Regions from separate parts of the Bacillus sp. THAF10 genome, predicted to be linked through region 1. Evidence: riboswitches for the same ligand, from Rfam matches in the RefSeq annotation. Region 1 holds a riboswitch; each other region holds the start of a gene.
What was found. A riboswitch is a leader RNA that binds a small molecule or an ion and turns the genes downstream of it on or off. The one in region 1 is predicted to bind S-adenosylmethionine.

Region 1 (5,248 bases):
GAGATTTTGACATTGAAAAACAACGGTTCTTATCAAACAGCAGACAAAGCTAAATTTTTCTTTCCTTCCTTAATTGGAATTTTATTATTTATGTTTCCGGTGAAGTATAATGGCGACATTACTATCCCGATTGCTATTCTTTCTGAATTTCTCGGAAACTTGCTCGGTGACAGCATTCCCTATATTATGACCGCCATTATTACCATCACTGCAGTTGCCACCCTTATTACAAAGTTGGCACAGCCATCCTTTGCAAAACGAGAGAGCTTTTTCAACTCACTACTAAATGTTTCTATTTTCTGGACTGTTGTAAGAGTGCTTGCGATGGTACTTGCGATTATGACCTTGTTTAAATTAGGTCCTGAGGCAGTATGGAACGAATATACTGGTGGACTTTTATTATTTGATCTACTTCCAATCCTTCTTACCGTTTTCTTTTTTGCAGGATTATTTTTACCATTGCTCTTAAACTTTGGTCTATTAGAGCTTTTCGGAGCACTGCTTACAAAGCTTATGCGACCAGTTTTCAAGCTACCTGGACGCTCCTCCATCGATGCACTTGCATCTTGGTTGGGAGACGGAACAATTGGAGTTTTGTTAACAAGTAAGCAATATGAGGAAGGCTTTTATACGAAACGGGAAGCTGCCGTAATCGGGACAACCTTTTCTGTTGTTTCCATCACCTTTAGTCTTGTTGTTATTTCTCAAGTGAAATTAGGAAACATGTTTGTACCGTTCTATATTACTGTCGCAGTGGCAGGATTAGTCGCAGCCATTATCATGCCTAGAATTCCGCCTTTATCCAGAAAGCCTGATACTTACTACAACGGGGAAGAACAGAGTGATAAAGAACTAATTCCATCTGGCTACTCTCCACTAAAATGGGGGTATAAACAAGCGGTAGAACGCGCTTCTCAAAATAAAAGTGTTGGAGCGTTCTTCCGTGATGGCTTCCGCAACGTCCTTGATATGTGGATGGGTGTAGCGCCAATCGTGATGGCATTTGGAACTATCGCATTAATTTTAGCGGAATTCACTCCGCTATTCACATGGCTTGGGATGCCGTTTATTCCTCTATTACAGCTTCTACAAATACCAGATGCCCAATTAGCATCTGAATCGATGATTGTTGGTTTTGCGGATATGTTCCTGCCATCTGTACTGGCAACAGACATTCCAAGTGAACTGACACGCTTTGTAATTGCAGCAGTGTCCGTCACTCAGCTTATTTATCTTTCTGAGGTAGGTGGGGTTATTTTAGGATCGAAAGTACCTGTATCACTATGGGAGCTTTTTGTTATCTTTATTTTACGTACCCTCATCACGCTGCCAGTTATCGCATTAATGGCACATTTATTCTTCTTTTAAACATAAAAAAGCCTGGACGTTCCACAAGACGTCGCAGGCTTTTTTGTTTACTTTTGAGGGTGTAGCGTTTTTTCGCTAACCTTTACTAGCTCGTGACCTAACAGTGTCGCAAGCTCGAGCATACCGAATCTTCCGGCAGCTTTTTCTGCATCTGCATTGTAGTTTGTGTTGGTGTTCACGTCATAGGTGAAAATCTCACCGTTTTTGTTACGGATAAATTCAATGCCCGCCACTTGGATGTCATTGTCTTGCAAAAACTGTTCATATTTTTCAAGGATTGGATCGTTAAAGCGATCAATAATTTGGAACTTTGGTTTTTCCTCGACCTCTTCTCCAACTGGGCAAAAGAGATCTCCGATTTGGCAAGCATCTGCTGGGCACAGCTCAAAGCCTTCAGACGTATCCACCTGTACTGCATAGACAAATTTCCCACCAATAAACTCACAGCGCGTGATATACGGCTCTGGGGCCTCGATGTATTCCTGAATGAGGGTAATCCCGTCCACAGGCTCTTCAAAATTCGGACCTTGAAGGTATTCTTCTAAGGCAGCTGTGGAATGGAATAATTGCACCCCAAGCCCTTTTCCTGCGCGATTATGCTTCGTGATAAAGGAGGTTGTGCCAATTCTCTTTGCCGCATCTAGAATGTTTTCCTTTCCAACTGCCGCAATCGTTTTCGGTGTTTTCACCCCAGCTTTTTCAAGTGCAGTATATTGATTCACTTTACTTAATTCTAATTGTAGTGCCCTGCTGCCATTCCAAACTTTTCTATCATGGAATTCCAACCAGCTTAATACCGCACCAGTCAGTTCCGGAGCAAAACGATGGTTTCTCGTGTGCGAGGAAGCACTCATCCGGTTATAAAAAATCCCTTCTGGTGGTGCCTCTGTCAAAGGCACGATCCCCTCATTCAAATGCCACTCTTCATAGGGTAGTCCAAGCTCCTCCAAGCGATTGGTAAGGTGAGTGGTCCATTCTCTATTTTCATGAATAATATAAATCTTCTTCACGGTGTCCGCCTCCAATTTCTGCATAAGTTGTTTCAATCATTCTATTTTTTGTTAACAAGGGGCATCACTTGGTTCGCAAAGCGCTCCATTTCCTCCAGCTGTGGGGAAAATTGAAGCAAGAGCAAATCAACGCCTACAGTCTCGTATTCTTTTATTCTTGCAGCAATTTGTTCTGGTGTACCGACTAAATTTGGTCGCAGTCCACGGTTTGATACCGAATAATCCTGAAGCTGTATTTGTTGCTCCAGCTGGGATTTACTTGTGAAATCTTTGAAGCCCGCGTAGGCAGCTGATTCTTTTACATGCGTAATTCTGGCTAGCTCCTCTTGCGCTTCTTCCTCCGTGTCACGGCAAATCACATAAGCCGCCATACCAAAGGATTGAAAAGGGAGCATATTCGCTTGTTCTCTTCTAGATTTCATCTCAGTGATTTTTACAGAGACCTCTTCCGCTGTGCCGCCATGCATCACATAGGCATCACAATGCGACGTGATAACCTCCTTGCCCTTTGGACTTTCTCCACCAGCATAAAGAATCGGATTTGGCCGTTGCACAGGCTTTGGAAATAGCTTGGTGTCCTTGAGCTGATAAAATTGTCCTTCGTAGCTAAAGGAATCCTCCGTCCACAGGCCCTTTAACACATCAATAAATTCTTTTGTGCGATCATAGCGTTCATCATGCTCGGTAAAAATCGCCCCATATTGACGAGCTTCCTCTTCCCACCACGCTGACACAACATTGAGGGTGAAACGTCCATTACTAATGTGGTCGATATTTGCCGCTGCCTTTGCAGCTATGGCAGGGTTATGAAAGCCGGGACGAATCGCAGTCATAATTTCCATTTTTTCCGTCACTGCAGCAAGCGCAGCTGCCGTCGACCAAGCCTCCAGCATATCTTCCTCAGGTCCTTTAATATCATTTAAAAACAATTCAGCAATCAGCGTCGTATCATAGCCAAGCTTTTCCGCTTGCTGTATCACTTTCTTTGCATACTCAAACGTGGGAGGCATTTGCTCATCCTCCACATTCCGTAGCCACCCACCAAATATCGGCAGCCAAAACCCAAACCTCATCGCTCTTCGCCCCTTCTGCATTGTCTTTTTGACAAACAAAAAACTTCTCCGATAAGAAGAAGTTTGAGTATAAAACCGTCACATCTGCTTATCTCTCAAGAACGTTTGTCTTGCTGGATTTAGCACCTACACATACGTGTGGTTGCCGGGTTTCACAGGGCCAGTCCCTCCACCTCTCTCGATAAGAAGTCTTACTATTAAATTAATTTAAATTAATCCTATCACGAAACTAGGGTTTCGACAAGTCTTTCGTGTGCCTAAATAACACATTGGACTATTCATGGTAGGGCAACTTTGCTGAAATTTGTTTTTTTGCGGATAAGTCCTTCGTTTTGAAGGATAAACTCCCATTTCTGCGGATATTCCCCCTATCCACAATTTCCTTAACATAAAAAAAGGCTGGGACAAAACTTAAAAACACAAACAAAAAGACGAACAATAGTAATGCCGACATTAAATACCGCTATTGATTTCCGTGCAAGACTTCGCTTTCCGCGGGTGACCCGTGAGCCTCCTCGGCATCGCCTGCGGGGTCTCACATTGGCCACTTCTTTAAGCAGGAGTCTACGTCTTGCTCTCCAATCAACCGCTGGTGTCGTCTAAAGAGTAAAAGCATATTTTAATACTAAAAAAAACCGAACTGATTTGATCAAATACTCAAATCAGTTCGGTTTTTACTTAGGCTAAAACACTTTTGTCCCAGCCTCCAATAATTTTTATCGAAAAGTGTCTTTTTAATAAAGATCTTTTCCAAAATTAGGAGCGAGGAGGCCGACGCTTTCAAACGTGGCACCAATTTTTTCATGAAATTCACCTAATGCAGCTTCCATATCTGCTTTGTCTTCACCTGAGCTAATCGCCGCAGCACGTTCCTCAAAATAAAGCGCCAAAAGCTCAATCGAATCCTTCATATCCGTTTGAAGTGCAGAATTAATTTCGGCAGGAACTTCAATTCCCCTTAATTCGTTTGCAATGCGATTACTTGCTTGTACTGCTTCATCTCGGTCACCAGTCTCCCCTTGAGATACCTCATAAGCGGAAACCGTTTTTACATGCTTTCTCACGACTGAGATCATTTCCATCTGCAGGTTCATTAAGTAATTGATATGATCTTCCCCATTTTCCTTTTCACTTGTGGAGGTAGCGGGTTCTGATTCTGTTTTTAACGTATCATCAGAACAAGCAACTAAAACAAGCAAGCTTCCTAAAATAACACTAATAATCCATTTCATATATATTAAATTCTCCTTTTTTTCAGGTAGTCTCTTTCCTAAAAGGTTGGTGCTATAAACCTGGAAAAAGTTCGCTTTAAGACTTTTCCAATCTTTATGAGAAGAAAAATTGCCACGTGTTTAAATTTTCGTCAACGATAAGAAAACGAAAGCGACTTTGATCTCGCGTGCATTACCTATAAGCAGTAGCAAGTAGTTTACGTAACCAACCTTCAGTTAAAAGTACGACAATAGTGTACTAGGAATTTGCTGCCATGTATAGGTTTTTTTATTAAGCTCTTTTCTAAAAGGTTGGTGCTAAATATAAGGTAAAAGGCAGCTTTAAGACTTTTTCCAATCGGTAAGCGAAGAAAAAATGGACACTTATTTAAAACTGCCTCTACAAAAAGAGCATGACAGCAGCGTTCATCTCGTGTCGCTTAACTATACGCAATAGCAACAAAGTTTGCGTTTTAAAAATTCCTTCCTCACTTTTGTTTTCCAAATATAACATTTTACCTATTGGGGTCCGATATGTTAATTTCATAGATAATATTATTTTCCTCTTGCAATTGGAGTGGATATT
Region 2 (5,248 bases), 1.6 Mb from region 1:
GAATGCAAAAGGGCTTCTTTTCGCACAGCTTGGACAGGACCTTAGAAAAGATAAAGCAGCCATCCTAAATGCTGATGATGAGACAACGAAAGATTATTCGGATATGACAGGCGCAAGAATTATTACCTATGGCATAAAAAACGATGCCGATTTCAAAGCAGAAAATATTCGTTTTGAACAAAGCAAAACAAGCTTTACTCTGATAACAAACTTTGGCGAATTTGAACTGGAAATCCCATTCCTTGGAGAATTCAACGTCTACAATATTCTCTCTGTCATTTGCGTGCTCTGGGACAAAGGTATGCCATTTGAGCGGATTCTAAAACACGTAAATGAAACGACACCTCCTAGTGGTAGGATGGAAACATTCCCAACTGGAGATAGCAGAAATGTAATCATTGATTATGCTCACACGGAAGATGCAATTGGGAAAGTATTAGACAGCATTCGGATGTTTACGACCAATAAGATTATCTCCATTATTGGCACAGGTGGTGGAAGAGATAAAGACAAGCGCCCTAAAATGGGGAGAATTGCAACAGAGAAGTCAGACTTTGTCATTTATACAACAGATAACCCGCTTGATGAGCCTGGAGAAGAAATCGTCGAGATGATGGCAGCTGGCTCCGTTCATGACAACTATGAATGTATTCCTGATAGAGAAGAAGCCATTACCCGAGCGGTTGAACTTGCAGGGAGTGGTGATGTTATCCTTATAGCAGGAAAGGGACATGAAAATTATCAGTTAGTTGGAAAAGAAGTAGTCCCGTTTGATGAAAAAGAAATCACGTTAAATGCAGTAAAAGCCTTCCCATTAACAGATAAAATACCTACAACATAGATGATTGGAACTATTTACTGACTAGAAGGTTGGTTCACAAATACGTGAACCAACAGCTAGTCTTCTTTTTTGTATCTGATTTAAAAGATTGTTGGCAATTAACACTTTAAGCCATTTTAAACCACTTGGTTAAAACTTTCTCCACGAAAAGAACACGACAGCAACGTTGGTATAGAAATATTTTTGTAAAAAACACAAAGGATGGAAGCTTCTTGTTGAAAAAAACCCTTATCTTTTTCATTATTTTCATGATTGTAGTTGGTTGTGCAAAACAGACAGATCAGGCAGTAACCATAGTCGAAGAAGCACCTTTATTAGAGAGAGGTAAAGCAAGGAAAGAGTTTTATTGGTTAGATCAACATAATGTAACGGTAAGAAATGAATGGACACAGCGAGCGCATGAGGTCTCTGGACAAGTGTATGCAGAACCGACAGAATTCTCGGAATACGTTAGTGGTGTAAAAACAAAATTGGATACAAAAGATAAGGTAATTGCTCTTACCCTGGATGCTTGTGGCGGGGAGACAGGCAGCGGCTTTGACGAAGAGCTAATTCATTTCCTTATCACACATAACATTAAGGCTGATTTGTTTATTAATGCAAGATGGATAGATGCAAACCGCGACATTTTTCTAGAGCTCGCAGCAAATCCTTTGTTTACCATTCAAAATCATGGAACCGAACATAAACCTCTTGCCGTTTCTAGACGTAGCGCATGGGGGATAGAAAGTACTACTAGTAAAGAGGAAATTGTAGAAGAAATCATGGGAAATCAGTTAAAAATTTTTGAGCTGACAGGGAAGTTCCCGCAATATTATCGTTCTGGAACTGCCTTTTATGACGATGTTGCAGTAAAAATTGCAGAAGATCTTCATTTGGAAGTGGTGAACTTTGATGTGATTGGAGACGCAGGAGCGACATTTTCAAAAGAACAAGTAGTCGATTCCATGAAAAGTGCCACCGCAGGCTCCGTTATTATTTTGCACATGAATCACCCTGAAAGCGAAACCGCAGACGGTGTAAAGGAAGCTGTTTTAGAATTAATAAATTTAGGTTTCCAATTTGTTCATTTACATGAATATAGATTAAAGTAGTTTTACAGTTCTGTAACAAATGAAGAAGAAGCGCATATTCAATGTGCTACAGGTGACGATAAATTTGGGAGGTAAATAATCGTGACCTGTATTTTTCATTGTCTATTTTCCATTGTTCTATTGTTTAACGTTTCAGCTTGTCAGTCAAAAAACAAAGTAGAGAAGGCAAATGAGAAGTTTGAAGAACGTATTGTGGCAGAAGCTGAATTTGCACATAAATCAATAAAAAACTCGGTGAAATTCATCCATAAATCCCCTAAAAAGGAATTTCCAAAGAAGAAATCACAACTAATACCTGAATTCAAAAGCAGGGGCTTTCGGTGGCTTCGAATGAAGGAAGATGGTATTGACTTTCTTTAAAGGGGATTGCTATAATTGCAAAAAGCTAACACAACACACTGTCTAAATATAATTGTATAACTCTTATCCAGAGTGACTGAGGGAACAGGCCCGAAGACGTCCGGCAACCCTTCAAGAAAAATAATTTCTTGAGAAGGTGCTACATCCTGCAGACTAGTATGTCTGAAAGATAAGAGGAGATAAAAAAACTCTCTTCCTATCGGAAGGGAGTTTTTTTATTTGTATGATGTGATGTAAAAATGTATAGAAATGAGAGGAAATGATGTGAGTATAAAAGACATTCAAAAAGAAATTAGAACAGTCTCCATCGGTAAATTTAAAACAGAAAGTGGGGAAGAGCTTTCTGATGTAGTAATTGCTTATGAAAAAGTAGGAACTCCTACGCTGGGTACCATTCTTGTGTGTCATGCATTAACAGGAAATCATGTTTCAGTTGGGAATCAAGATAACCCGGGATGGTGGGGAGATTTTATTGGATCAGGGCTATATGTAGATACAGACAAATTTCAAGTAATCACGATGAATGTAATCGGGGGTTGTAATGGAACAACAGGACCTACATCGATAAATCCTGCGACAAGAAAACCATATGGTAGTGATTTTCCTGTCATTACCATCCGTGATATGGTGCATGCTCAGTATCAAGGACTAATAACTTTAGGCGTGAAAAATGTAAAAGCCATTATCGGTGGTTCCCTTGGCGGTATGCAAGTGTTGGAATGGGGAATTCTTTACCCTGATTTTGCTGAAATCATTGTTCCAATAGCAGTTACACCCTATTTTACTGATTATGCCCTTGCTTATAATGTAATTGGAAGGCAAGCAATCATAAACGATCCAGAGTTCGATAATGGCCATTATCAAGAAGGAGCAGTGATTAAAGGGCTTGAAATTGCTAGAATGGTTGGTCTTGTTACCTATCGTTCAGATACACTCTTTAATGAACGATTTAAAAGAGAAAAAAAACAAGAGCATGAATTTCAAGTGGACTCCTATTTAAAGTACCAAGGACAGAAATTTTCTCGTCGATTTGATGCAAATAGCTACTTACGATTGTTAAATGCCATGGATAAATTTGATATTGGAGACAACCGAAAGGGCTGGAAAAATGCGTTAAAAGAAATTTCAGCCACCGTTTGTTTTATATCCTTTAAAGGAGACTTGCTTTATCCGGGTTCGTTGGTTAGTAAAGCTGTAGCGTACCTTCAATCTATAAACAAGGATTCGACCCACCTTGAAGTAGAAACGATGTTTGGACATGATGGCTTTTTAGTTGAATTTGAAAAATGGGGAGACACCATTAAAAACCTCATCGAAAAAGATAATACTTGAATTTAGGATATCCCTTCTTTCCTACCTGCTTGTTTCATATATATAGACAAGCAGGTTTTTATTTTGGAGTTCGGCGGAAGGTGGGGCAACGGTGAAAAGAAGTTGGCTAAGTGCTTGTCAAATTGGTGCTGTTTATATAGGGACAATCGTAGGTGCAGGATTCGCTACAGGAAAAGAAATTGTTCAGTTTTTCACTCAGTACGGTTGGATTGGTTTTATTACGATTTTAATGAGTGGGATATTATTTATATGGCTTGGAACAAAAATGATGCTAATGGCAAGCCGAATAAAAGCTAATTCCTATAATGAATTCAATCAATACTTATTTGGAAAATCCGCAGGTGCATTTGTTAATCTGTTTATGCTAGTAATATTAATTTCAGTTGGTGCTGTGATGTTGTCTGGTGCTGGAGCAGTTTTTGAAGAACAGCTTGGCTGGTCCTATCAACTTGGGCTTTTGTTAACTGTGTTTCTTGCAGTAGCCGTTGTAATAGGAGGGGTCAAAGGGCTTGTTGGGGTAAATATTATCGTAGTACCTGTAATGATTTTATTTAGCTTGCTCATCGCTTGTCATGCAATTTTTGAGGATGGTCTAACTTTTATGACTCTAAAGCCGGTCTCAGAAGGAATGAAAGGTTGGCTGGCACCGTTTATGTATGTTGCTTTTAATCTTGCCATGGCACAGCCAGTACTTGTTCCGTTAGCAAAGGAAGCAAAGGATGAATGGGTCATAAAACGTGGGGGATTTCTAGGAGGATTAATCCTGTGCTTTATATTAATTTCCTGTCATATTTCCATTGCATCCTTACCAAATTTTCATACGTTTGAGATACCGATGGCTGAAGTGGTGAAGTTTGGAATGCTGTCCTTTTTCGGCATCTATGTATTCGTAATATATGGTGAAATCTTTACTTCTGTAGTTAGCGATATCTTTGGATTGCAGCGTCAGTTGGAAAGTATGTTGGGGATATCTAAATATCTGATAACTTTCGTGTTGGTCACCATCATTTATATGATTAGTCAAATAGGCTATGGCAGCCTGATTGAACATTTATACCCCTTCTTTGGCTATGTTAGTATGGCATTTCTGCTGTTATTAATTGTAAGAAAATAAACTCAAAATGTTAATGGAACTAGCACTAAAAGTAATAAATCAAATACCAGATGGGATATAATCACAACAGATAATGATCCAGTCCTTAAAAATAAAAACCCCCATGCTGAGCCACCTGTAAAGGCTGCTGCCATTAACATTGGATTTCCTGTCCACGCATGTGCTAATGAGTATAAGGCTGCAGCTATTAATACACTCCTCAGTGGCCCCAACTCTTTAAGTTGCTTTTGGATAAATCCCCTCCAAAACAATTCTTCACCAGGTATGATAACAAAGACAAGTAATACATAATGCCACCACTCCTTTGGTCCTACCAAATTATACAAATCAGTTACATACACAATTATTGGGTAAGGTACCTGTTTTATGAAAAGATAAGTTAAAAGGAAGAAAAGATAAATCCCAATTCCACTAAGCAAAGCTATTACAAAAGTCGACTTAGATAAAGTAAACAATGCCTTTTTATGCTCCTTATATATACTAAAACAAGCTAGTACAAAAAGAGAT
Region 3 (5,248 bases), 770 kb from region 1:
GGTAGAGCTTCAATCAAAGCTCCGTGCCTTGGAAGAACAAATGACGATGGTAACAGAAGAATACCAGTTGAATAAAATCATGCAGGAGTATGGTATTTTACAAGATCGCTTTGGGTTTTTAGGTGGATACGAAATGGAAGCGACCATCTCACGGATAGCAAATGGCCTTAAAATAACCGATCTTCTCCCTCAACCTTTTTCCACGTTAAGTGGCGGAGAACAGACAAAAATCTGTCTCGGTTATATTCTGCTCCAAAATCCTGATGTGTTGCTATTAGATGAGCCAACCAATCACCTGGACATCTTTGCTGTGGAATGGTTGGAGCAATATCTGAAAGAATACCCTGGTACGGTAGTGACCATCTCCCATGATCGATATTTTCTTGACGAAGTTGCCACAAAGATATTGGATTTAGACGATGGTGAAGTACATGTATATCACACAAACTACTCTGGTTTTGTTAAGGAAAAAGAAGAACGTTTACTACTGGAGTTTGCCGCCTATCAAGAACAACAGAAAAAAATCAAAAAGATGAAAGAAGCGATTAAAAGATTAAAAGAATGGGCCAATCAAAGCAACCCGCCAAACGCCGCCATGCACCGTCGTGCCAAAAGCATGGAAAAGGCATTAGATAGGATAGAAAAGCTTAAGCGCCCTACACTGGAAAAGAAAACAATGGGACTTCAGTTTGATGGAGGCGATCGTAGCGGCAAGGACGTGGTTGTTCTAGAAAGAGTGGGGAAATCATTTGGCAATAAAAGGCTGTTTCAAGAAATTAATCTTGCCATTTATTTTCAAGAAAGAGCGGCAATAATTGGGCAAAACGGCTCTGGAAAATCCACGCTTCTAAAAATAATGCTCGGTGACCTTCCCTCAGACAGTGGTCATGTTCAACTTGGTAGCAACGTGAAAATTGGTTATCTGTCTCAGCATGTGTATGAAGATAACCCTAATCAAACGCTAATCGAGGCATTTAGGGAAGACATTTCTATCACACTAGAACAAGCAAGACATGTGCTGGCCAAATTTTTGTTTTATGGAAGTGCTGTATTTAAAAAGGTAGAAAATTTGAGTGGTGGGGAAAAAATGAGACTTCGACTGGCACAACTGATGCATCAAGACATAAACCTGTTGATATTAGATGAACCCACCAACCATCTGGATATCGATTCAAGGGAAGTACTTGAAGATGCTTTGGAGGACTTTGATGGTACCATCCTTGCTGTTTCTCATGACAGGTATTTTTTAAATAAATTCTTCGAAAAAACATGCTGGCTAGAGGAAGGTAAGCTAACTATCTACGAAGGAAATTATCAGTATGCGAAGCAAAAACGGGAGGAAAAACTCTCCCTTATAGTGACTGAGCGACAAGAACGTAAAAAGAAAATCAGTGTTTCTCCAAAACGAAAAATAACTCCAGAGCCTTCATTAGAATGCTTGGAGCAACAATTAGAGAAGATAGAACATGACATTCTGCTAATTGAGGAAAAGATGAGTGTGGAACAGGATTTAGAAACTCTGCAGCATTTACAGCAAGAGCTGGAATCTATGGTAGCTCAGCAGGAACAAATTTATCAAAAGCTTGAAGAAGTAATATAGAAAGGCTCTTTTCTAGAAGATTGTTGTTTTTCCTTCTTTATTCGAAGAAATATTGCCACATGTTTAAATCTCCCTCCACGAAAAGAGCACGATAGCAACGTTGATTACGGATGTCATATCTATACGCAACAGCAACAAAATTTACGAATACATCCTATAGAAAAAACCCCGCCAACACAGCGGGGTTTTTTCTATATTATGCGTTTGCTTGCTCTTTCAGTGTGTCAGCTTTGTCTGTTTGCTCCCAAGGAAGGTCAAGATCGTTACGGCCAAAATGTCCGTAAGCAGCTGTTTGCTTGTAGATAGGACGACGAAGGTCTAGCATTTTGATGATTCCAGCTGGACGAAGGTCGAAGTTATTACGTACAAGCTCCACTAGCTTCTCTTCAGAAACTTTGCCAGTTCCAAATGTATCAACGGCAATGGAAACTGGTTGTGCTACACCAATTGCGTATGCTAATTGAACTTCACATTTGTCAGCTAATCCGCTTGCTACAATGTTTTTCGCTACATAACGAGCAGCGTAAGCACCAGAGCGGTCCACTTTTGTTGCATCCTTACCAGAGAATGCTCCCCCACCGTGACGAGCATATCCACCGTACGTATCAACGATGATTTTACGTCCTGTTAAACCAGCGTCCCCTTGAGGTCCACCAATTACGAAACGGCCAGTTGGGTTAATGAAGTATTTTGTGTTCTCATCAATTAACTCAGCAGGTACGACAGGCTTAATCACGTACTCTTTAATGTTGCGTTGAATACGGTCTAGAGAAACCTCTGGGTGGTGTTGCGTAGAAATAACGATGGTGTCGATGCGAACAGGCTTATCGTTTTCATCATACTCTACCGTTACTTGCGTTTTTCCATCAGGACGTAAGTAAGGAAGAACATCATCTTTTCTTACTTCTGTTAAACGACGAGATAGCTTGTGAGCAAGAGAGATTGGAAGCGGCATTAATTCTTTTGTTTCATTGCACGCAAATCCGAACATTAAACCTTGGTCACCAGCACCGATTGCTTCGATTTCCGCATCAGTCATTTGGCCTTCACGCGCTTCTAACGCTTGGTCAACACCCATTGCGATATCTGCAGATTGCTCATCAATGGAAGTTAAAACTGCACAAGTTTCTGCATCAAAACCATATTTTGCACGCGTGTAACCAATACCTTGAATGGTTTCACGTACGATTTTTGGGATATCTACATAAGTAGAAGTTGTAATTTCTCCAGCAACTAATACCAATCCTGTTGTGACAGATGTTTCACACGCCACACGTGCGTTTGGATCATTTGTCAGGATAGCATCTAGAATAGAATCAGAAATTTGGTCACAAATTTTATCCGGATGTCCTTCCGTTACGGACTCAGAAGTAAATAAACGACGTTGCTTAGTCATTAAAAAAAGTTCCTCCTTTTGTAGATGAAAAGCAGCTTACCCCTCTTCACGTACAATTGTTATAGTTGATACGGATCTCAGTTCCTATGTGATGTACGTTGTTAGCTTGTGTAAAAATAGAAAAAACCTTCCCACAAAATTTGAGGAAAGGTTTAAGTTCGAGAATCAGCCTTTCACTCTTATCGGTCAAGGTCTGTGCCTTGCTCAGGTTTAGCACCTTTTCTCAAGCGACCATACTTGGTCTAAAAATCATAGCGGCGTGCTATTTCGCGCTCGCTCATCCTTTGAGCAGGTTGCTGGGTTTCATAGGGCCTGCCCCTCCACCAGCTCGGAATAAGAGTATCCGTTCAAGGTTTTATATTATCGTAGGAAAACCTTCTATGTCAACAAAAAAGACAAAGAATTCGACAAGGAATTACAGGAAAAAAATACATGCCTTCCATTAGTGTTTCTTTAGATTCGCCAACACTATGAAAACATGTTACTCTGCTTGTAGAACAAATGAAATAAAGCGGTTACATTACCGTTGAATAAGCCTTTTTTTCACAAAATGTTAACGATTTACGATTTATTTTCATAAAATAACCTAATTAGTATGGACTATTAAGTTAAATGTGTTATACTTTTTAACAGATAAGAAAAACAACTAATTTAATATATAAATTGAAGGAGAGTTATCCATGATGAAAACGGTTGGTATCGATAATGGGTTGACAAAATTAGTTTACGGAAGCAATGTTCAGGTACAGCTGTCTGTTCCTCAATTAGTGGAGAAAGTCTTAAGCCGAAACGAAGGCAGCTTAACATCAACTGGTGCTGTCGTGGCAACGACTGGCAAATACACGGGTCGCTCCCCTAAAGATAAGTTTATTGTGGAAGAAGCAATCAGTAAAGAAAAAATTGACTGGGGTAGTGTAAATACTCCTATTTCTGAAGAAGTTTTTGACGCTTTATATCATAAAGTACTTTCATACTTAGAACAAAAGGATGAAATTTTTGTCTTCAAAGGCTTCGCTGGTGCAGATGAGAAGTATCAATTACCAATCCAAGTTATCAATGAATTTGCATGGCACAACCTTTTCGCACAACAATTGTTCATTCGTCCAGATGAAGAACAGCTGGCAAAACATGAAACCGCATTCAGCGTCATTTCTGCCCCAAATTTTAAAGCAGACCCAGCTGTAGATGGTACTAACTCTGAAGCTTTCATTATCATTTCCTTCAGCAAGCGTATTGTCCTGATCGGTGGTACAGAGTATGCAGGAGAAATGAAAAAGTCCATTTTCTCTGTAATGAACTACTTACTACCTGAAAACGGCATCATGCCAATGCACTGTTCTGCAAATGTTGGTCGTGAAGGTGATGTCGCCCTATTCTTCGGTTTATCCGGTACTGGTAAAACAACCTTATCCGCTGACCCTAACCGTAAGCTTATTGGAGACGATGAGCACGGATGGTCAAACACTGGTGTGTTTAATATCGAGGGTGGCTGCTATGCAAAATGCATCGGGTTAACTCGTGAAAAAGAACCACAAATTTTCGATGCCATCCGCTTTGGATCTGTTTTAGAAAATGTGGTCATTGACGGTCAATCTCGTCTCGCTGATTATGATAACTCTACCTTAACTGAAAATACACGTGCTGCGTACTCCCTTGATGCGATGACAAACATTGTTCAACCAAGTATCGCAGGACACCCAACTACTATCGTATTCTTAACTGCTGATGCGACAGGCGTACTGCCTCCAATCAGCAAACTTTCTAAAGAACAAGCAATGTTCCACTTCTTAAGTGGATATACAAGTAAGCTAGCAGGAACAGAGCGTGGCATTACGTCTCCACAAGCAACCTTCTCAACCTGCTTTGGCTCTCCATTCCTTCCGCTACCAGCAACAACCTATGCGGAAATGCTTGGTCAAAAAATTGACGAGCACAACGTACAAGTATATCTAGTAAACACTGGTTGGACTGGTGGAGGCTATGGAGTTGGAAGCCGCATGAAGCTTTCTTACACAAGATCTATGGTGCAAGCAGCTCTAGAAGGAGACCTTACGAATGCGGAAGTAGCACAAGACCCATACTTTGGTGTGAGTGTCCCAATGCACGTTCCTGGTGTACCTGATGAAGTGTTACAGCCTATGAAAACATGGCATGATGAAGCAAAATATGACACTGCTGCTCGTGAGCTAGCTGGAAAGTTCAAAAACAACTTCAAAAAGTTTGAGAACGTTCCAGGTGAAGTGCTTGAGCTT
Region 4 (5,248 bases), 1.6 Mb from region 1:
GTGGGTTAACCACAAGGAGGAACAAACATGTTACAAGGTAAAGTAAAATGGTTTAATGCAGAAAAAGGTTTTGGATTCATCGAAGTTGAAGGTCAAGACGATGTATTCGTACACTTCTCCGCTATCCAAGGCGACGGCTTCAAAACTTTAGAAGAAGGTCAAGAAGTTTCTTTCGAAATCGTTGAAGGTGCTCGTGGACCTCAAGCTGCTAACGTTACAAAATAATGCTAGCCAAATAGAAAGGACCCTAGTGATAGGGTCCTTTTATTTTTTGTTCAATTTTTCGATTTTAATACGACAAGCTCCATGCGCCTGCGACTAGCAAACTTCCCTCGCCTCCTTACGATAAGGCAACATCGACGCTCGAGCTCTTCGTGTTTTCTTTATCTCATACGGTTCAGTGCCACGAAAAGTGAAGCGGCTTGTTCAGCCGCTGCAACTAGACAAAGTTTGTACGTCGCAAAACGGGCGCATTTCGCTTTTGATACATCAAGCTCCATGCGCCTGCGACTAGCAAACTTCCCTCGCCTCCTTACGATAAGGCAACATCGACGCTCGTGCTCTTCGTGTTTTCTTTATCTCATACGGCTCAGTGCGACAAAAAGTGAAGCGGCTTGTTCAGCCGCTGCAACTAGACAAAGATTGTACGTCGCAAAACGGGCGCATTTCGCTTTTGATATTAATAGTATTGTGGTCTTCTATCTTCAAAGATTGGAATTTTTTTTCGTACTTCATCGACTTTTGCTAAGTCTACAGTGGCTGTAATAATTTCTTCTTCTTCACCTGCTTCAGCCAAAATTTCTCCCCAAGGATCAATAATCATGGAATGCCCTGCGAAGGTGTTTTTCGGATCTGCGCCTGAACGGTTGCAAGCAATCACATAACATTGATTTTCAATTGCTCGTGCAATTAGTAACGTTCGCCAGTGTTCCACGCGCGCAAGTGGCCATTCTGCAACGACGAAAATCGCTTTTGCCTGTTTCGTTGTATGGGCGCGAATCCATTCAGGAAATCTTATATCATAGCAGATGAAGCCTGCACAAGCTTCGCCATCTAGCTCAAAAAGCCCGTCTGTTTTTCCGGGTTGTAAAAAGTGGTGTTCATCCATGAGTCTGAACAAGTGAAGCTTGCTATATTCTCCGACCACTTCTCCGTCTTTATTTACTGTTAACATCGTATTATAAATTCCCTTATTTGTTTTTTTGGCAACAGAGCCCCCAACAATATGTGCACCAACTTCTTTTGCAGCTGATTTGAGTAACTTTGTTGTTACGAAACCACCAGAGTCCGCTATTTTATCAAGTCGTTCTAAATCATAGCCTGTCGACCATAGCTCAGGAAGCACGATTATATCAGGGTGTTCTTCCCCAGCTTTCTTTATTAATTCACACACTTTATCAATGTTTTTTTCAGGATCTCCAAAAGCTATATCAAATTGAATACAAGCAATTTTCCAGCTCATAATCTTTCCTCCCTTATAGAAAAAAATGCTTTACAAGTTGATTCTAACAATATATGATTTGTGACTAGGATTTCAAGAATTTTTTAAGTAGGTGGACTAAATGAAGAATTTCCAACAATCTGAACTTTTAGATTCCCTTCCGGTACAGTTTTTTGCCTCTTTAGTGAAAAAAGTGGGAAAAGTAATGGCTCAGGGTCATGATGTTATTAATCTAGGACAGGGAAATCCTGACCAGCCAACGCCTGAACATATTGTAAACTCCTTACAGAACGCTGTTCAAAAGCCACATCACCATAAATATTCCCCGTTTAGAGGGCACTCATTTTTGAAAGAAGCCATCGCGTCATTCTACAAAAGGGAATATGACGTGGATCTTGATCCAGAAAAGGAAGTGGCAGTTCTTTTTGGGGGGAAAGCAGGCCTAGTGGAAATCCCTTTATGCTTGTTAAATGAAGGGGATACCGTCCTTGTTCCTGACCCAGGTTATCCTGATTATTGGTCTGGTGTCGCGCTTGCAAAGGCAAAAATGGAATATATGCCGTTACAAGAAGTATATCATTTTTTACCAAACTATGAAGAGTTAGAGGCAGATGTTTTAGAAAAAGCAAAACTCATGTTTCTTAACTATCCAAACAATCCAACAGGAGCGGTTGCGAACAAACAATTCTTTGAACAAACTGTGGAGCTTGCCACCAAGCATAATATTTGTGTGGTTCATGATTTTGCTTATGGTGCCATAGGCTTTGATGGAGAAAAGCCAATTAGCTTTTTACAAACAGAAGGTGCAAAAGAAGTGGGGATTGAAATCTATACACTATCTAAAACTTTTAATATGGCAGGGTGGCGTGTAGGTTTCGCAATTGGAAACGAAAATGTTATTTCAAGCATAAATCTTTTGCAAGATCACCTTTATGTGAGTTTATTTGGAGCAGTTCAAGAGGCGGCAGCAACAGCGCTATTAGATTCACAAAAATGTGTGATGGATTTAGTGAATTTGTATGAGAAAAGAAGAAATATCCTAATCGAAGGTCTTCAACAACTTGGTTGGGAAGTTACAGCTCCTAAGGGATCTTTTTTCGCTTGGTTAAAGGTTCCTGATGGGTACACATCTGTTACCTTTGCAGACAAGCTTTTACATGAGGCGCATGTTGTAGTTGCACCTGGAGTTGGATTTGGGAAGTACGGAGAAGGGTACGTCCGAGTGGGATTGCTTACAGAAGAGGAAAGGCTGAAAGAAGCAATAAAAAGAATCAGAGAGTTGAAGATATTCTGAAATTTCTGTTGACATCCACGTGAAATGATGGCATAATCGCAACTAGATTTTATAAAAAAATGATCAAAACCTAATTCAATCTTATCAAGAGCAGGTGGAGGGACTAGCCCTATGAAACCCGGCAACCGACTTTTTACAAGCACGGTGCTAATTCTTGCAGCAAATCGCTGATAGATAAGAGGATGTTAGATAACCTAACCTCTTCTTTAGCGAAGGGGTTTTTTGTTTTTTATAGAGCATGTTGAAAGGATGAAGAACATGAGTGAAATAATCGCAACTTACCTGATTCATGATCATAAAGGAAACCTTGAAAAAAAGGCAGAAGGTATCGCGCTTGGCTTAACAATCGGATCTTGGACCGATTTACCGCAGCTTGAAAAAGAACAATTAAAAAAACATAAAGGAAAAGTGGTAAGTGTAAAAGAGCTAGAACCGAGCGAAGTCGTTAACAGCTATTTGCATAAGAACATCACGAGAGGAATTATCCAAATTGCTTACCCTGCTTGGAACTTTAGTAATGATCTTCCAGCAATTCTAACGACAGTTTTCGGAAAGCTTTCCTTGGATGGGGAGATAAAGCTGATAGACTTAACGTTTAACGAGCAACTAAAACAAGCATTTCCAGGGCCAAAGCTTGGCATTACTGGTCTTAGAGAATTAACTGGCGTTTTTCATCGGCCGTTTGTCATGAGTATTTTTAAAGGTGTCATTGGCAGAGATATGAACTATCTTATCCACCAGTTAAAGGAGCAAGCAAAAGGAGGAGTAGATTTTATTAAGGATGATGAGATTCTTTTTGAAAACGACTTCACTCCATTTGAAAAAAGAATAACAGAAGGGAAAATTGCGCTTGAGGAAGTTTACGAAGAAACAGGTCACAGGGCAAGATACGCCGTTAATTTAACCGGTAGAACATTTGAGTTAAAAGAAAAAGCAAAGCGCGCAGCTGAGCTTGGGGCAGATGCACTTTTGTTTAATGTTTTTTCCTATGGTTTAGACACTCTACAAGCGCTTGTAGAGGAAAAGGAAATTTCTATTCCAATCATGGCTCATCCTGCTGTAAGTGGGGCCCTTACTCCATCTGAATTTTATGGAATTTCAAATGAATTGCTACTAGGAAAGCTTTTGAGGTACGCAGGTGCAGATTTTTCGTTATTTCCGTCCCCATATGGAAGTGTCGCACTACCGAAAGAACAGGCTTTAGGAATTCGTGATGCCCTAACCTTGGAGGAGGCACATGTGAAAAAGACAATTCCAGTACCATCTGCAGGAATCCATCCGGGTCTTGTACCTCTTTTATATCAAGACTTTGGGAAGGATGCCATTATAAATGCAGGCGGAGGAATTCATGGACATAAGCTTGGTGCAGCTTCAGGAGGAAAAGCATTCCGTCAAGCTGTAGAAGCGGTGTTAGCTGGTGAGCTGTTAGAAAACTATGCCTCTACTCATGAGGAATTGAAAATTGCCCTTGAACAATGGGGTAATGTTGAGGTCGCACAATGACAACCAAGCAACCAATCATTTTTTGTGACTTTGATGGGACAATTACTAACAGTGACAATATTATTGCCATTATGAAAGAGTTTGCTCCCCCAGAATGGGACGGTATTAAGAATCAAGTGTTAGCCCAAGAAGTCTCCATAAAAGAGGGAGTTGGCAAGATGTTTGCTTTACTGCCTTCCTCTAAGAAACAGGACATTAAGAATTTTATTATGAAACATGCGGAAATAAGAGAAGGCTTTGCTGAATTTGTTTCTTATGCAAAGGAAAAGAATATTCCTTTGTACGTTGTCTCAGGTGGAATCGATTTTTTTGTAGAACCCATTTTAGCCAGCTATATCAGTAGTGAGGACATCTATTGTAACAGCTCTGATTTCTCACAAAATCAAATTAGCATCGTTTGGCCGCACACCTGTGATAATAGTTGTGAAAACGATTGTGGGTGCTGTAAGCCAACTATCATAAGAAGTCTATGTAAGGAAAATGACCGTATCATTGTAATCGGCGATTCGATTACAGACTTAGAGGCTGCAAGGCTTGCAGATCAAGTAATTGCCAGAGACTTTCTAGCAGACAAATGCAAAAACTTGGGCATTCCTTTTTCTAGCTTTGAAACGTTTTTTGATGTGATGGAAATCCTTAAAAAGAGCGAGGTGAGGGCATGAGCACCTTCATTCAAAAATGGAATGAGCTTAGTGAGGTAAAAGCAGAGCTTGCCCAAAGAGATTGGTTTATGGGTACAAGTGGAAATTTGTCAATCAAGGTATCAGATGACCCCTTACGTTTTTTGGTATCTTCAAGCGGGAAGGATAAACGGAAACGAACAGTGGAGGATTTTTTATTAGTTGATGAGCATGGAAAGGCAATTGAAACAAGTACGTTAAAGCCATCTGCTGAAACACTGCTTCATTTAGAAGTGTATCAACATACAAATGCAGGTTGCTCCCTGCATGTTCATACAGTAGACAATAATGTGATATCAGAACTGTATGGTGACCGAGGGAAAATTACAT

Region 2: it holds a riboswitch for S-adenosylmethionine, as region 1 does, so the genes downstream of both, FIU87_RS07465 (homoserine O-acetyltransferase MetX) here and FIU87_RS19915 (LLM class flavin-dependent oxidoreductase) in region 1, are expected to answer to the same signal.
Region 3: it holds a riboswitch for S-adenosylmethionine, as region 1 does, so the genes downstream of both, metK (methionine adenosyltransferase) here and FIU87_RS19915 (LLM class flavin-dependent oxidoreductase) in region 1, are expected to answer to the same signal.
Region 4: it holds a riboswitch for S-adenosylmethionine, as region 1 does, so the genes downstream of both, mtnW (2,3-diketo-5-methylthiopentyl-1-phosphate enolase) here and FIU87_RS19915 (LLM class flavin-dependent oxidoreductase) in region 1, are expected to answer to the same signal.

Annotation. Positions count from the first base shown of each region.
Region 1 covers NZ_CP045403.1:3,900,727-3,905,974, forward strand. The annotation lists gene FIU87_RS19905 (YjiH family protein) at 91-1,368, shown strand; gene FIU87_RS19910 (ATP-grasp domain-containing protein) at 1,416-2,378, opposite strand; gene FIU87_RS19915 (LLM class flavin-dependent oxidoreductase) at 2,420-3,451, opposite strand; SAM riboswitch class I at 3,537-3,639, opposite strand; gene FIU87_RS19920 (hypothetical protein) at 4,186-4,683, opposite strand.
Region 2 covers NZ_CP045403.1:1,414,099-1,419,346, forward strand. The annotation lists gene FIU87_RS07450 (UDP-N-acetylmuramoyl-L-alanyl-D-glutamate--2,6-diaminopimelate ligase) at 1-841, shown strand, start outside; gene FIU87_RS07455 (polysaccharide deacetylase family protein) at 1,054-1,935, shown strand; gene FIU87_RS07460 (hypothetical protein) at 2,017-2,295, shown strand; SAM riboswitch class I at 2,356-2,471, shown strand; gene FIU87_RS07465 (homoserine O-acetyltransferase MetX) at 2,545-3,627, shown strand; gene FIU87_RS07470 (YkvI family membrane protein) at 3,719-4,741, shown strand; gene FIU87_RS07475 (CPBP family intramembrane glutamic endopeptidase) at 4,744-5,248, opposite strand, start outside.
Region 3 covers NZ_CP045403.1:3,125,851-3,131,098, forward strand. The annotation lists gene abc-f (ribosomal protection-like ABC-F family protein) at 1-1,600, shown strand, start outside; gene metK (methionine adenosyltransferase) at 1,797-2,996, opposite strand; SAM riboswitch class I at 3,173-3,336, opposite strand; gene pckA (phosphoenolpyruvate carboxykinase (ATP)) at 3,680-5,248, shown strand, end outside.
Region 4 covers NZ_CP045403.1:1,397,914-1,403,161, forward strand. The annotation lists gene cspD (cold-shock protein CspD) at 28-225, shown strand; gene FIU87_RS07375 (carbon-nitrogen family hydrolase) at 680-1,462, opposite strand; gene FIU87_RS07380 (pyridoxal phosphate-dependent aminotransferase) at 1,563-2,735, shown strand; SAM riboswitch class I at 2,814-2,916, shown strand; gene mtnW (2,3-diketo-5-methylthiopentyl-1-phosphate enolase) at 2,994-4,238, shown strand; gene FIU87_RS07390 (2-hydroxy-3-keto-5-methylthiopentenyl-1-phosphate phosphatase) at 4,235-4,900, shown strand; gene FIU87_RS07395 (methylthioribulose 1-phosphate dehydratase) at 4,897-5,248, shown strand, end outside.